Regions from separate parts of the Devosia sp. J20-27 genome, predicted to be linked through region 1. Evidence: predicted binding sites of a transcription regulator. Region 1 holds the regulator's gene; each other region holds the start of a gene.
The links. Region 1 encodes PhoB, which activates phosphate uptake and scavenging genes when phosphate is short. Its sites were predicted from a motif close to TGTCATNNANCTGTCAT; they were not measured.
Positions count from the first base shown of each region.

Region 1 (5,122 bases):
ACTCTTGATCCGGATTCCGCCGCCCGTGTAGTATCCGGCCATTGGGAACACGAGATCTCGTGTGGCGGACCCAACCGACCTACGATGCGTAGCGTATCGAACTGTGAGCACCTCCCTGCCACAGAAGGTTCTTGGATTCCGTGCACCAAAGGCGGATTGGAGCATTCTTTGATGGGCTGGACTGATGAGCGCGTCGAACTACTCAAGAAGCTATGGATGGAGGGCCTGAGCGCCAGCCAGATAGCCGGTGTCCTCGGTGAGGGCGTGACGCGCAATGCGGTGATCGGCAAGGTGCACCGCCTGAAGCTGAGCGGACGGGCCAAGCCCGCCAGTTCGGCGCCGCGGGCCCGCAGCGCACCGCGTCCGGCAACCCGCCGCGTCGCCAGCCCGTCGGCTGGTCGCAGCAGCATGGGCGGCGGCGCGAGCCTGGGCAGCATTATGAAGTCGCGCCCGATGTCGACAGGCGGTGGCGGCGGCGGCGGCCTGCATGGCGCGACCGCGCTCAAGATCACCGAAGACTATCAGCCGCAGACCTATGTGGCGCCGCAGGTGCAGGAACTCTTCATCCCCGAGGACAAGCGCCTCAACCTGCTGCAGCTGAGCGAGCAGACCTGCAAGTGGCCGATCGGCGATCCGCTGACGCCGGACTTCTATTTCTGCGGCCAGCACTCGGACGATGGGAAGCCCTATTGCGATTTCCACTCGCGCCGGGCCTATCATCAGGTCGAGAAGAAGAAGCGGTAGGGACAGGTTTTCCTCTGCAGTATCGAGGGCCCCTTGCGGGGCCCTTTTTTTGTTGCGGAAAGGTGGACGACAGGACACGCCGGCCGGCGTTGCCGCCTCCGGTTGTGATGGCAGTCGCGAACAACGGCGGAGCAGAGCCCGTCGATGGTTCGAATGCCGGACGCAGGAAGACGCGCCCGGCTGGAGCTCGGCTCCGCCGTTGCCACCGGGATTTTCGGCGTGCACCGGAAAGGATCAGGGCATTTGCGGATCGCCCCTCCGCCGCAGGGTCGCCGTCTCGACCGGACCACGCTCTTCGCGTTTCTCCAGTCCGACCCCTGGGAATGAGCACGACAGACGCCCATCCACGGCAGCAAATTAAGGCGGCAGGTCACCTGGGCCTGCACACCCTCCCCGGCTTGGCCTGATCCGGGCCGACATCCGGACCACCCGGCCTCGTCCCCCCAATCACTCGTCATGATCTCGCGTTTCGGGGCGGCGATGGGGAAGTGTAATGCGGTGTGATAGCGCGGGGATAAGTCTGTCAGCCGTCTGAACGGATTTGCTGCAGGATGAACGGCAGATGGCAGGGATTTGGAGTGCACTTGGCACACGTAGATCTTCCGGTTTCCTTCTCCCCTTGCGGGAGAAGGTGGCGCGCAGCGCCGGATGAGGGGTGTTGCCTCCACAACGTCGGCGCTTGCAGGGAGTGATGAGCTGTTGCCCTGCCACGACCCCTCATCCGCCCTTCGGGCACCTTCTCCCGCAAGGGGAGAAGGGAAGGAGGGGCTCTCCATCGACAGGTGCGATTGCTCTTCCGCGGCGGTGCCAGAGGGCAGGTGGAGGGGGCGGTGGGAGAGGCAATCTGTCTGCCCTCTGAACGGATTTGCTACAGCCTGAACGGCAGATGGCAGGAATTAGCGGGAGATCGGTGGCTCACCCCTCGTGGTTCGACAGGCTCACCATGAGGGTGTTGGGGCGAGAGTCGCAGCATCAGCGTTTCGAAGACCTCATCCTGAGCTTGTCGAAGGACGAGGTCGGGCACGCGGACGCCGCAGCACCTTGGTGACGGTCGCTGAGTGGCGGTTTGCAGTCGTCACCCTCCCCCTTGCGGGGAGGGATCAAGGGTGGGGAAGCAGCAGGATCGGGGCTCTCAAACCCCCTCCCCAACCCTCCCCGCAAGGGGGAGGGTGGACCGGCCGAGAGGATTGTGGGCAGGAGACATCGATCTCCCGGTTTCCTTCTCCCCTTGCGGGAGAAGGTGGCGCGCAGTGCCGGATGAGGGGTGGGCAACATGTAGTGACGTCGCAGCTCCAGACGACGTGAGGAGCTGTGGCCTTGCCAGAACCCCTCATCCGCCCTTCGGGCACCTTCTCCCGCAAGGGGAGAAGGGAAGGAGGGGCTCATCGTGAGGGTGCAGGGTGTCGTGAGGGCGCCGTTTGTCAGGGCGTGCGGGTGAAGAGGGTGATGGGGGTGCCGGAGAGGCGGGTGGGGAGGGGAGCGCCGTAGCCGTGGGCCTGGGCGAGGCGGAGAGAGGCGAGGTTGGCGGGGTCGATGATGCAGACGCTCTTGGGGAAGCCGGCGGCGTCGAGCCAGGCGAGGGCGGCGGCGAGCGCTTCGGAGGCGTAGCCCCTGCCCCGGGCCCAGGGCGCCAGCACCCAGCCGGCCTCGGGGATGCCGTCAAAGGGCGGATCGGCCTCGCGGTGGAAATCGGCAAAGCCCAGTTCGCCGGCGAAAAGTCCGGAGCGGCGCTCGCGAATGGCCCAGTAGCCATAGCCCAGCAGCGGCCAGAGGCCGCGGTAGCGGAGCAGGCGCATCCAGCTCTCCTGCCGGGAACTGGGGCGGCCGCCCATGAAGCGCACGGTGTCGGTATCGCCCCACATGCCGGCCATGGGCTCGAAATCGTCGAGGCTGTGCAGATCGAGAACGAGGCGATCAGTTTCGAGGCGCATGTATGGAGCCCTGGTGGTTGGCCGTGCTGACGGGGTTGTTATCGCCACTCGGGCGTGAGTGGTCTAGCCTGCGGACCCAGAACGTCGCGGCAGCGGCGACAGCCAAAGGGAGGTCTCGCAATGGAACTGGGCGCATTTTCGGTCAGCCTGTCGGTCAAGGACATTGCGGCATCGCGGGCGTTCTACGAACAGCTGGGGTTCAGCGTCATGCATGGCGACGCCGAGCAGGGGTGGCTGATCATGAAGAGCGCCAGCGCGGTGATCGGACTGTTCCAGGGGATGTTCGAAAAGAACACGCTGACCTTCAACCCGGGCTGGGACGCCAATGGCGAGGAGAGCGAGCCGTTCACCGATGTGCGCGACATCCAGAAGCGGCTCAAGGCGGCGGGGATCAAGCTCGACAGCGAAGCCGACGAGGCGGGCCAGGGACCGGCGCATATCGTTCTGACCGACCCCGACGGCAACCCTGTGCTGATCGACCAGCACCGGTAGAGCGCAAGGGAAAACGCGGCCCGAGGGGCGACCGGTCGGCCCGCCGTCTCTCAGTTCATGGCGGCGAAGCGCTCGTCGAAGGCATAGCCGGCGCCGCGCACGGTGCGGATGGGATCGGCTTCGCTGGCGCGGCGGTTGATGGCCTTGCGCAGGCGGCCAACATGCACATCGACGGTGCGTTCATCGACATAGACGTCGTTGCCCCAGACGCCATCGAGCAGCTGCTCACGGGAATAGACGCGGCCGGGATGGCGCATCAGATATTCGAGCAGGCGGTATTCGGTGGGGCCGAGATGAACCTCGCGACCGGCGCGGCGGACGCGGTGGCTGGTGCGATCGAGTTCGAGATCGCCGGCCTTGAGGACGTTGGTCACCAGCTGCGGGCTGGAGCGGCGCAGCAGCGCCTGGATGCGGGCCTGCAGTTCGGGGATGGAGAAGGGCTTGACCACATAGTCGTCGGCCCCGGTGGCGAGGCCGCGGACGCGTTCCTCTTCCTCGCCGCGGGCGGTGATCATGATGATCGGGATGCGCGCCGTCTCTTCCTTGGAGCGCCAGCGGCGGCAGAGCTCGATGCCCGAGAGCCCGGGCAGCATCCAGTCGAGCAGGATGAGATCGGGCAGGCTTTCGCGCATCAGCTCGGCGGCTTCGTCGCCGCTGGCTGCGGAGGCAACGCGGAAACCTTCGGCCTCGAGGTTGTAGCGAACCATGAGGGCGAGATCGGCCTCGTCCTCGACGATCAGGATGGTGGGCGCCATGGTCCGCTCCTCAGCCCTGCTGACGCTCGTGCTCGTCGGCGCCGAGATGGCGGCCGGTCTCGAGGTAATAGGCCGCTTCGGCGACGTTGGTGGCATGGTCGCCGACGCGCTCGAGGCTCTTGGTGCAGAACAGCAGATGGGTGCACTGGGTGATGTTGCGCGGGTCTTCCATCATGTAGGTGAGGAGTTCGCGGAACAGTGAGGTGTGCATGGCGTCGACTTCGTCGTCGCGGTTGCAGACCTCGATGGCGGCCTGGGCGTTGCGGGCGGCATAGGCATCGAGCGCCGCCTTGAGCTGGCGGGCCACAAGATCGGCCATGTGGCGGACGCCGTTGTAGAACTTCGGCGCCAGGCCGAGGCTCTCGATCTGCAGGGCGCGCTTGGCCAGCTGCTTGGCCATGTCGCCGGTGCGCTCGAGATCGTTGGCGACCTGGATCGAGGTCACCACCATGCGCAGGTCGGCAGCCATGGGCTGGCGGCGGGCGATGATGGAGACCGCCATGTCGTTGATCTGCTGCTGCATCTCGTCGATGCGCTTGTCGTTCTGGCGGACCTGCCGGGCCTGCTCGTGGTCGAGACGGAGCAGCACGGTGACGGAGTCGGTGATGGCCTGTTCGACCATGCCGCCCATTTCGGAAATGGCGCTCTGCAGCGCGGTGAGTTCATCCTCGTAGGAGGAGACGATGTGCTCGTTCAGGGGCATTGTGGTGTCCTCCGTCAGCCGATGCGGCCGGTGATGTAGTCCTGGGTCTTCTTGTTCACCGGCTTGGTGAAGATGTCTTCGGTCTTGCCTTCCTCGATCAGCTTGCCGAGGTGGAAGAAGGCGGTCTTCTGGCTGACGCGCGCGGCCTGCTGCATGGAGTGCGTCACGATGATGATGGTGAACTTCTCGCGCAGTTCGTCGATCAGTTCCTCGATGACAGCGGTGGCGATCGGGTCGAGGGCCGAACAGGGCTCGTCCATGAGCAGCACTTCGGGCTGGGTGGCGATGGCGCGGGCGATGCAGAGACGCTGCTGCTGGCCACCCGACAGGCCCGTCCCCGGCTCCTGCAAGCGGTCCTTGACCTCGTCCCAGAGGCCGGCGCGGCGGATGGAGGAGATGACAATCTCGTCAAGATCGGCCTTGTTGTGGGCGAGGCCGTGAATCTTGGGGCCGTAGGAGACGTTCTCGTAGATCGACTTGGGGAACGGATTGGGCTT
Region 1 covers NZ_CM147875.1:254,090-259,211, forward strand. Annotated here, with positions in the region: gene AC0L4C_RS01170 (GcrA family cell cycle regulator) at 172-744, shown strand; gene AC0L4C_RS01175 (GNAT family N-acetyltransferase) at 2,166-2,675, opposite strand; gene AC0L4C_RS01180 (VOC family protein) at 2,796-3,167, shown strand; gene phoB (phosphate regulon transcriptional regulator PhoB) at 3,218-3,922, opposite strand; gene phoU (phosphate signaling complex protein PhoU) at 3,933-4,625, opposite strand; gene pstB (phosphate ABC transporter ATP-binding protein PstB) at 4,640-5,122, opposite strand, start outside.

Region 2 (5,122 bases), 420 kb from region 1:
CCATCACGGTGCCCGGCCCTGGCTCGTTTGAGCCGACCTTAGTTCTCCTGCGACAGGCGCAGGTCGATCATGGTCTGGTAGGCGTCATGGGTGATCGGCGCGAAACCGGCCGTGTCGCCAGCGGCCATGTTGTAGGCGCACTGCTTGTCCTTGGCATGCAGGCCGGACAGGAACTCGACCATCTTGGTCTTGACGTCGTCGGGCAGTGCGCGGCGCAGCACGATGGGGCCTTCCGGGATCGGCTTGGACTTCCAGATTTCCACCAGGTCGTTCATGTCGACCAGGCCCGAGTCCACGGCCTTGCGCAGCGCGCCGGAATTGTAGCCGTCGGCCCAGTCGCCCTGGCCGTCGGCCCAGGTGACGCCGCCATCGACATCGCCGTTGTTGACGGCAACGATGGTCTGCTCGTGACCGCCGGTGAAGCGGACTTCGCCGAAATAGTCGCCGCTTTCCATGGTGGCGCCGATTTCCTTGGGGATTTCGACGGAGGGGATGAGGTAGCCCGAAGTCGAGTTCGGATCACCGAAGCCGAACACCCTGCCCTTCATGTCGGCCAGCGACTTGATGCCGGAGTCGGCGCGGGCGAAACCGATCGAGTGATAGGCAAACGAGCCGTCGAGATTGGTCTTGACCAGCACGACGTCGACCGCTTCCGGATCGGTGATGTAGGTCTTGGCATAGGCCGAGGCGCCGAGCCAGGCCATGTCGATGGTGCCGCCGAGCAGGCCCTGGATGACGCCGTCATAGTCGGCGGGCGTGAAGATCTTGGTGGGGACGCCAAGCAGTTCCTCGGTGTAGGCGCGGACGCATTCGTTCGAGGTCAGGCGGTCCTGGGCGTTCTCGCCGCCGAGGATGCCGATGCGGAATTCGGTGATATCCTGGGCGAAGGCCGGGACGACCATCGTCGACGTGAGCAGCAGCGCTGCAACAAGCTTCTTCATTTCAACTCTCCGATAGGGGAAACCCCGAAAACGGGGCGGTGTCGTCAAACTGCCAGTGCGACGTCTGGTTTGCTGAAGCCGCTGATGCGGCTGAGGGATTCGATGCTCGTGGAGGTGGCCTCCTCCGAGAAATCGGCGTCGGCGCCGTAGATTTCGCGCGCCACGCTGGTGGTCAGTTCCTCGGCCTTGCCGTCGAAGACGATGCGGCCGGCGCGCATCCCGATGACCCGGTCGCAATAGCGGCGGGCGGTATCGAGCGTGTGCAGGTTGCAGATGACCATGCGTCCGTCCTCGTCATGGATGCGCCGCAGCGTGTCCATGACGACCTGGGCGTTCATCGGATCGAGGGAGGCGATCGGCTCGTCCGCCAGAATGATGCGCGGGTCCTGCATCAGCGCCCGGGCGATGCCGACGCGCTGCTGCTGGCCGCCCGACAGCGCCTCGGCACGCTTGGCGCCATGCTCGGAAATGCCAAGGCGCTCCAGAATGTCGATGGCGGCGTAGATGTCGTCGCGCTGGAACAGGTTGAGCACCGTGCGCAGGGTCGAGCGCTGGTTGAGGCGGCCGAACATCACATTGGTGATCACGTCGAGCCGCGGCACCAGGTTGAACTGCTGGAAGATCATGGCGCAGTCGCGCTGCCAGCTGCGCAGCTCCCTGCCGCGCAACGCCGACACCTGCACGCCATCGAAGTGGATCGCGCCATCCGAAACATCGGTCAGCCGGTTGACCATGCGCAACAGTGTCGACTTGCCGGCGCCGGAGCGCCCGATAATGCCGACCATCTGGCCGGCGGGGATTTCAAGCGTGACGCCATCAACCGCAGTCTTGGCGCCGAAGCGTCGTGACACCCCGGAAATCTTCAGCATGGACCGTCCCCCGTCCGTGATCGACGGGATCAAGAGTTAAGTCGGTTGCGCGACCTGCGTGTGAAGATTGGATGACGGGTCTGTGACAGTGGAAAAGCCGCTGCGTCTCCGGCGCAAGCCTTTGAGACGGCAGCGTTATGCGCTGCGATGCGCATGGCACGACCCGGTGCGTCCCCAAACCATTGCGTAAATCGTTGAGGGCATTGTCGCGTTCGCCACGCCCTATCCCCCGCACCGTCATCCTCGGGCCCGACCCGAGGACCCAGCCCTCCCCAGTCACCGGCATACCCTTGCCACCGGGCTAATCGTCGTCTATAAACTACACATGCTCGAGCTCAGACAGACCGAGACGTTCCGGAAGTGGCGGTCTGCGCTCAAGGACGTCCGGGCCCGGGCGATCATTGCCTCCCGGCTTGATCGGTTGCGCTGGGGCATATGGGCGACGTCGAGGTCTATTTCCAGAAGCGCGGCGATACGATCGTTGTCCTGCTGTGCGGGGGCGACAAGAGTTCGCAGGCAAGAGACATCAAGGCGGCGCGGCAACTTGCTGGCACATGGACAGGCTGATGAACGAGAAGCTGACGACTTATGATCCAGCGGAAGACCTGGGATCGGCCGAGGCCGTCACGGTGTTCATGGAGAAGGCCTTCAAGACTGAAGACGCGGCCTACATCGCACATGCGCTTGGTGTCGTGGCCCGCGCCAGAGGCATGACGCAGATTTCGCGGGAAACCGGGCTGTCGCGCGAGCAGCTCTACCGGTCCTTCAGCGAGAACGGCAATCCAACCGTCAAGACTACGATCGCGGTGATGAAGGCACTGGGCATCGAACTGACCGCCAAGGCGCAGTCCGACCTCGTCTAGCCTGGCACAGCCCCACCCCCACCACCGTCATCCTCGGGCTCGACCCGAGGACCCATCCCTCCCCAGTCACCGGCCAGACCAGACTGGTTCCTCGGGTCAAGCCCGAGGATGACGGAGCGTGGGGGTGATCAGGGACGAGGCTCTGGGCAACGCGCACATGCCCCGCGCAGACTCACCCCTACTCGTACTTCTCCAGAAAGGCCTCGATCTCGAGCGTGCGGAAATCCTCGAGCGCGCCGCGCAGGCGGGCGTGGTCCCAGTCCCACCAGGCGAGCTCCAGCAGCCGCGCCGCGATGGCGTCGGGGAAGCGCTGCTTGATGGTTCTCGCCGGCACCCCGACGGCAATGGCGAAGTCGGCGACGTCCCTGGTCACCACGGCGCCCGAGCCGATGATGGCGCCGGTGCCGATGCGGATGCCGGGCATGACGATGGCGCCATGACCGATCCAGGTGTCGTGGCCTATCGAAATCGGGGTCGCGGCGCGCCAGTCGAAGAAGCTCTGGTCGTCCTCGGCGTCGTCAAAATACCAGCTCGAGCGGTAGGTGAAGTGGTGCAGCGAGGCGCGCTGCTGCGGGTGCATGCTGGCATAGATGCGCACATGGGCAGCAATGTTGGAAAACTTGCCGATACTGGCATAGGCGATCTGGGTGTTCTCGACGCAATAGGAATAGTCGCCGAGGCTGGCATGGGCGACATGGCAGCCGGCGCCGACCTCGGTATATTTGCCGAGCACGGCGTCGGTGACGCTGGCGGTGGGATGGATGAGCGGCGTCTCGGAGAGTTTCATGCGGCCTGCCGGGGTGCGAAGGCGGTGACGTCGACGACGCGGTCGGCCACCTGGGCGCGCACCTCCTCGTCATGAAAAATGCCGAGCAGCGCCGTCCCCGCGGCTTTCTTTTCAGCGATCATCTCGACCACCACGGCGCGGTTGGTGGCATCGAGCGAGGCGGTCGGCTCGTCGCAGAGCAGCACCGGATGGTCGGTGATGAAGCCGCGCGCGATGTTGACCCGCTGCTGCTCGCCGCCCGAAAACGTCGCCGGCGGCAGTGACCACAGCCGCTCGGGCAGGTTGAGGCGGGCCAGCAGTGCCGCCGCCCGGCCCCGTGCCGCTTCGCGCTCTATGCCGCGGCTGACCAGCGGCTCGGCCACCACGTCGAGCGTCGAGACGCGCGGCACGGTGCGCAGGAACTGGCTGACATAACCGATGGTGTCGCGGCGCAGGCCGATGACGGTGCGGGGGCTGGCTGTCGCCAGGTCGACCCAGTCGCCATGATGCAGCAGCCGGATGGCGCCGCCGTCGACGCCGTAATTGCCATAGACCATCTTGAGCAGCGAACTTTTGCCGGCCCCCGATGGCCCGCCGAGCACCACGCATTCGCCCGCCACCACCTCAAAATTCACATGCTCCACCACCGGCAGCACAATGCCGTCGCGCAGATGCATGGTGAAGGATTTTTCGACATCGGAGACGGAGAGGAGCGTGGTCATTCGTGAACCTCGTGAGGCAGATCGAAAAGTAGCAGGCCGGGCGCATCGAGCGGCAGTTGCGCCACCACTTCGCCGGCGGGATTGAGTATCGCCGTCGGCCCCCAGGCGACGCGGCCGTCGCGGGTGCCGGTGACATCAGCAGAGATCAGCCACAGGCCAGTCTCGCGGCAGCGCTCGCCACGCGCCGCGTTGTGCCGGTCCTTCCAGATCTCGGCGCGATCGGCAGGCATCATGTTGTTGGCGGGGCGGACGATCAACGATGCGCCAGCCTCGCGCAGCTGCTTGGCAGCCGGCGGGAAATTGGTATCGAAACAGATGTTGATGCCGAAGCGCAGTCCGCCGACGTCGAAGGTCGGACTTTCCGCGCCAGCCGTGAAGAGGCGCTCGCCTTCGAGCAGGTTGACCTTGCGATAGCGGCCGATGAGCCCGCCCTCCGCGATGACTGCGGCCGTATTGTAGATCGCGTCGCCATCCCGCTCGACAAGGCCGAGTACGATGGTGAGGCCGGGACGCGACAGGTGGGCCGCGATGACCTTGAACTCAGCAGAGTCCAACTCCATCGCCACGCTATGTGCCAGAGTATCTGTCAGGTAACCCTGCAAGTATCCCTCGGGGAAGCAGAGCAGCGCCGCGCCTTCGGCCACTGCCGCGTCGGCGACGCTCTCCGCCCAGTCGAGGGCAGCGGCGACTTCGTTGCGGAACTCCGGCGTCTGGGCACCGGCGATGCGGATTGTCATGACCCGTACCTTTTAGGGACGACCGAACTCCCCCTCATCCGCCCTGTCGGGCACCTTCTCCCACGAGGGGAGAAGGCGACCACGGAGAGTTCAGCGCACGCCTTCTCCCTTGATGGGAGAAGGTGGCCGAAGGCCGGATGAGGGTGATGGAGGGCCACCGCTCTACACCTGCAAAATCGAGCTGACGAGCAGCTGCGTATAGGGTTCGCGCGGGTCGTCGAGCA
Region 2 covers NZ_CM147875.1:3,786,732-3,791,853, forward strand. Annotated here, with positions in the region: gene phnD (phosphonate ABC transporter substrate-binding protein) at 39-941, opposite strand; gene phnC (phosphonate ABC transporter ATP-binding protein) at 986-1,810, opposite strand; gene AC0L4C_RS18780 (hypothetical protein) at 2,246-2,377, shown strand; gene AC0L4C_RS18785 (addiction module antidote protein) at 2,377-2,673, shown strand; gene AC0L4C_RS18790 (DapH/DapD/GlmU-related protein) at 2,852-3,460, opposite strand; gene phnL (phosphonate C-P lyase system protein PhnL) at 3,457-4,161, opposite strand; gene AC0L4C_RS18800 (carbon-nitrogen hydrolase family protein) at 4,158-4,898, opposite strand; gene phnK (phosphonate C-P lyase system protein PhnK) at 5,061-5,122, opposite strand, start outside.
Region 2: the regulator PhoB is predicted to act here: its motif matches at 1,882-1,898, upstream of phnC (phosphonate ABC transporter ATP-binding protein).

Region 3 (5,122 bases), 280 kb from region 1:
GATGGGCGCTGAAACTGCCGATCAGTCCGAACATGCCGAGCCTCCTACCAGTTGAAATCTTCGACGTTCTCGCGAGCGCCAAGGAAGAAAGCGTCCGAGATCAGCCGCAGTGGGGCGCCGTCCATGTCGGACTTGCCCTTCTTCAGGAGCTTGGCGAAGCGATCATAGATGCCCTCGTATTCTTCCGAGGGCTGCTGGATGACCACATGGTCGTTGACGACCAGCACCGTGCCGCCCTTTTCGAGCCGCAGCTTGTTGCCCTTGCCGGTCTTGATGTCGAAGGTCCAGATTTCGCCGGTCTCCTCGAGCCAGTTGAAGCCGGCGCTCAGTCTGGGCTGGTGCTTTTCAAGGGACTTGAAGGTGATCTCGACATCGACAGGAGTCTGCCGGTTGGCCGGGTATTTCAGATGCGAGGCCTGTACGAAGACCGGAAACGGCATGATCTTGGTGAAGATCGACATGGCATTGATGCCGGGATCGCAGACGCCAAAGCCACCCGGCTCCCAGACCCAGTCCTGACCCGGATGCCATTTGCGGACGCTTTCGCGCCAGTCGATGCGGACCGAGGCGACGCCCTCCTTCTTGAGGATCTTTTTGGTTTCGTCGACGGCGGCGTTGTACTGGCTGTGCCAGGTCTGAAACAGCACCCTGCCGGTCTTCTTGCCATAGGCTACCAGATCGTCGAACTCGGTGAGTGTCTGGGTTGGCGGCTTTTCGAGCAGCACATCCTTGCCGGCGTCGAGCGCCTCGCGCACCATCTGGTGCCGGACGCTGGGCGGCGTACAGATCGACACCAGCCCGATTTCGGGCATGGCCTTGTAGAGTTCGGCCGGGGTCTTGAACACCGGCACGTCGCCGTGGCCGATGCCGCGCATGGAGACGCAGGCGGCGAGCTGGAAATCGCGCGACTTGTCGATGACCGGCAGGTGCTGGTCCTGCGAAATCTTGCCGATGCCGATGACGGCAATCTTCTTTTTGGCCATGGCGACAGGCTCCCCTTTTTGTGCCGGCACTTAAGGCGAATGGCGGTCAAAAGGGAAGCCGGGCACGGGAGTATTTTCCGGGGGGCCTCACTCCATCAGCGATCTCTAGGTCCCCCTCCCCCTTGAGGGGAGGGGTCAGGGGCGGGGGTGGGTGCGGCGGGTCGCCGATGGACCCCACCCTCGGTCCCTCCCCTCAAGGGGAAGGGAGGCGTAGACTGAGAGGCCGGTGCCTTGGCCTACTCTGCCGGTGGTTGCCAGAGTTCGATGGGATTGCCCTCCGGATCGTGAATGCGAGCGAAGGTACCGGTCTCGGGCGTATCCCACTCGGGGCGCGTTTCGACGGCAATACCGGCCGCCGTCAGTTGCGCCATCAGGCCAACCAGATCGTCAACGCGGAAATTGATCATCCACTGCCGGCCGGCGGGGAAATAGTCGGTATCGCCCGGAAACGGCGCGAAGACGGTCGGACCGGCCTCCTGCATCCAGAACCCGGAGACCCCCAGATGCGTCTGGTACCACTTGGCCAGCGCCTTCTGATCCTTGGCGCGGAAGAACACGCCGCCTATGCCCAGTGCCTTGGCCATTGTGCTACCTCACGATGATGGCGCGGAAGTCGTTGACGTTGGTGCCGGTGGGGCCGGTCATAAAGAGCCCGCCGATCTCGCGGAAGGCAGTGTAGGCGTCGTTATTGGCGAGCGCCGCCTGCGGGTCGACGCCGGCTGCCCGCATGCGCGTGGCAGTGGTGCCGTCAGCGATGGCGCCGGCATTGTCCCCTGCCCCGTCGATGCCGTCGGTGTCGGCGGCCAGTGCGGTGATGCCGGCCATGCCCTCGATGGCGATGGCGAAGGCCAGCAGGAATTCGGCATTGCGGCCGCCGCGGCCGGTGCCACGCATTGTTACGGTGGTTTCGCCGCCCGACAGCAGCAGTGCCGGCTTGGCAAAAGGCCGGTTGCGCCGCTGCACTTCCCTGGCGATGGCAGCATGCACCTTGGCCACTTCGCGGGCCTCGCCCTCGATGGCGTCCGAGAGGATGGCCGGATTGAGCCCCATGCCGCGGGCCGTTTCGGCCGCGGCCTCGAGTGATATGGCGGCCGAGGCAATGACGCGGACGGTATTATGCGCAAAGGCCGGATTGGTTGGCCGGGGCGCCGGGTTGTCATCGGAGGCCAGCAGTTCGGCGACGGATGCAGGCAGTTTCAGCCCATAGAGGGAGACGAGGTGCCTGGCTTCGGCGCGGGTCGCTGCCATCGGCACGGTGGGGCCCGAGGCGACCAGAGCCGGGTCATCGCCGGGGATGTCGGAGACCACCAGCGTGGCGACGCGGGCAGGCGCGGCGAGAGCGGCAAGGCGGCCACCCTTGATAGCCGAAATCTGGTTGCGGATGACGTTCATAACGCTGATCGGTGCGCCCGAGGCTAGAAGCGCCTCGTTGACGGCCTGCTCGTCCTCGAAGTCGAGGCCGGGCGCCGGCATTGGCAGCAGAGCCGATCCACCACCCGAAATCAGTGCCACCACCAGATCATCGTGGCTGAGTCCGGACACCCGTTCCATAATGCGCCGTGCCGCGAGGAAACCGGCGGCATCGGGCACCGGGTGAGCCGCCTCGACAATCTCGATGCGTTCACATGGCGTGGCATAGTCGTAGCGGGTGACGACAAGCCCGGAAATCTCGCCCGGCCAGGCCGCTTCAAAGGCCTTTGCCATCTGTGCCGAGGCCTTGCCGGCGCCGATGACGACGGTGCGGCCGGCCGGCGGTTTTGGCAGATGCGCCGCCACGGCCTGATCGGGCTGCGCAGCGGCCACGGCCACCCTGAAGAGAGTTTCGAGATTGTCGCGATCCATCCGTGGCCCCTTTGGAGCCGCATATTGAGACTCACGGGGGCACCGCGCAAGGACAGCGATGGCGCTCGCGGTCCGCTTTGCACGTTCATCTGCAATTCATTTTCGCGCCTCTAGGTTCCCGCCACTGCAAAGGCTGCGGCGCAAGCGGCGGTCGTGCAGCCACCCGGCATGAGCATGATGGGGCTCATGCCGGGTGTGACGATCCGGGCTTGTCAAATAGCTGTCATGCTCTTCAACTAGGCAGGCCGCTTGTCCCATCCCCCCGATTGAGCTGATGCCAGACCGTTTCGCGATCTACTATGCGCCGCCCACTACAAGCGATCTCTGGCAGCGGGCTGCACGCTGGCTCGGTCGCGATGCCGCTGCGGGACCGGTCTCCAACGAGGGCATACCGGGCATTGACGGGACGACGCTGACCGCCATCACGCCGTCGGCCTCACGCTACGGTTTTCACGCCACGATCAAGGCGCCGATGGCACTGGCCGATGGCCGGACCCAGGCCGAGCTCGAAGCTGCGGTGGAACAGTTTGCCAGCGGGCATGCACCGGTACTGCTGGGTCCGCTGGAAGTGCGCTCGCTCGACGGCTTCCTGGCGCTGACGCCGGTGCTGCAGAGCGACACGCTCACCACGTTTGCCGGTGACGCGGTCACCGCCTTCGAGCCGTTCCGGGCGCCGATGTCGGCAATCGACCGCGAGCGGCGCCTCAAAAGCGGGCTGAGCGCGCGCCAGACCGAATTGCTCGACCGTTTCGGCTACCCCTATGTGATGGAGCAGTTCCTGTTTCACATGACGCTGACGGACCGGCTCGACCCGGCCACCCTGCCGGCAGTGATGGCGGCAGCGAAAGACTGGTTCGCGCCGGTGCTGGAAGAGGCTACAATGCTGGACCGGCTGACGCTCTACACCGAGACCGGATCGGGTGCGCCATTCTGCCGGGAGACCGACTATCCGCTCAGCACGCAGGTGAAGGTCTGATGACCGAACTGAGGATTCGCAACGCCAGGATCGTGCTCGCCGACGAGGTGATCGAGGGCTCGCTACTGGTGCGCGATGGCGTCATTGCCGCCATCGACGCCGGGCCGTCGCAGACCGGCGAGGATTTCGAGGGCGACTACCTGATCCCCGGACTGGTCGAACTGCACACGGATCATTTCGAGAACCATTATCGCCCGCGCCAGGGCGTCACCTGGCACGCCATGGCGGCGCTGCAGTCGCACGACGCGCAGATCGCCGGCGCCGGCATCACCACGGTGTTCGATGCTGTCCGGCTGGGCTCCGATCCCGAGACGGGCGACATCACCGATGACGTGGCGGCACAGGTCGATGCCATTGCGCAGGCCGATGCGGAAGACCGGCTGCGGGCCGAGCATCTGGTGCATCTGCGCTGCGAATTGCCGACCGCGGACGTCTTCGAACAGTTCGATGCCCATTGCGCCAAGCCGGTGGTCAGGCTGGCGTCGCTGATGGACCATACGCCCGGTGCGCGGCAGTACACGACGCTCGACCACTACATCGCCTATTACCAGAAGCGCATGCGCTTTTCCGAAGCCGAGATGGCCCAGTACATTGCCGACCGGCAGCGCGAGCGCGGGCTCTATGCGCAAAAGAGCCACGACGCCATCCTGGCGCGCGGCCGCGAGGTCGGGCTGGCCTTTGCCAGCCATGACGACGCGACCCCGGCGCATGTCGACGAAGCCGTCGCCGACGGGGTGGTGATCGCCGAGTTCCCCACCACCATGGACGCCGCACGGGCGGCGCACGGCGCGGGCCTGGCGGTGCTGATGGGGGCGCCCAATGTGGTGCGCGGAAAATCCCATAACGGCAATATCTCTGCGAGCGAACTGGCGCGCGAGGGCGTGCTGGACGTGCTGAGCTCGGACTATGTGCCGTTTGCGCTGATGTTTGCGGCTTTCGTCCTGCCCGAGCGGATCGACACGATCACGCTGCCGCAAGCGATCTCGATGGTGACGCGCAATCCGGCCAAGGCAGCGCAGCTGGACGATCGCGGCGAGATTGCCACAGGCAAGCGCGGCGATTTGGTACGGGTGCGCAAGACCAGTTCGGCACCGGTGGTGCGTTCGGTGTGGCGGCAGGGCAAGCGAGTGAATTGATGCCGCGTCCGGGGGCTCTGGTACTGGTGGTCGGCCCGTCGGGCGCCGGCAAGGATACGCTGATGGCGGGCGCCAGGGCGGCGCTGGCCGGTGACGACGGGTTCGTCTTTGCCCGCCGGGTGATCACCCGCGATGCCGTTGCAGCGCTCGAAGACCACGACAGCATCGACCGTCAGGGATTCGAG
Region 3 covers NZ_CM147875.1:532,665-537,786, forward strand. Annotated here, with positions in the region: gene AC0L4C_RS02530 (putative quinol monooxygenase) at 1-34, opposite strand, end outside; gene AC0L4C_RS02535 (Gfo/Idh/MocA family protein) at 45-983, opposite strand; gene AC0L4C_RS02540 (VOC family protein) at 1,220-1,567, opposite strand; gene AC0L4C_RS02545 (glycerate kinase type-2 family protein) at 1,572-2,825, opposite strand; gene AC0L4C_RS02550 (DUF1045 domain-containing protein) at 3,100-3,801, shown strand; gene AC0L4C_RS02555 (alpha-D-ribose 1-methylphosphonate 5-triphosphate diphosphatase) at 3,801-4,937, shown strand; gene phnN (phosphonate metabolism protein/1,5-bisphosphokinase (PRPP-forming) PhnN) at 4,937-5,122, shown strand, end outside.
Region 3: the regulator PhoB is predicted to act here: its motif matches at 3,036-3,052, upstream of AC0L4C_RS02550 (DUF1045 domain-containing protein).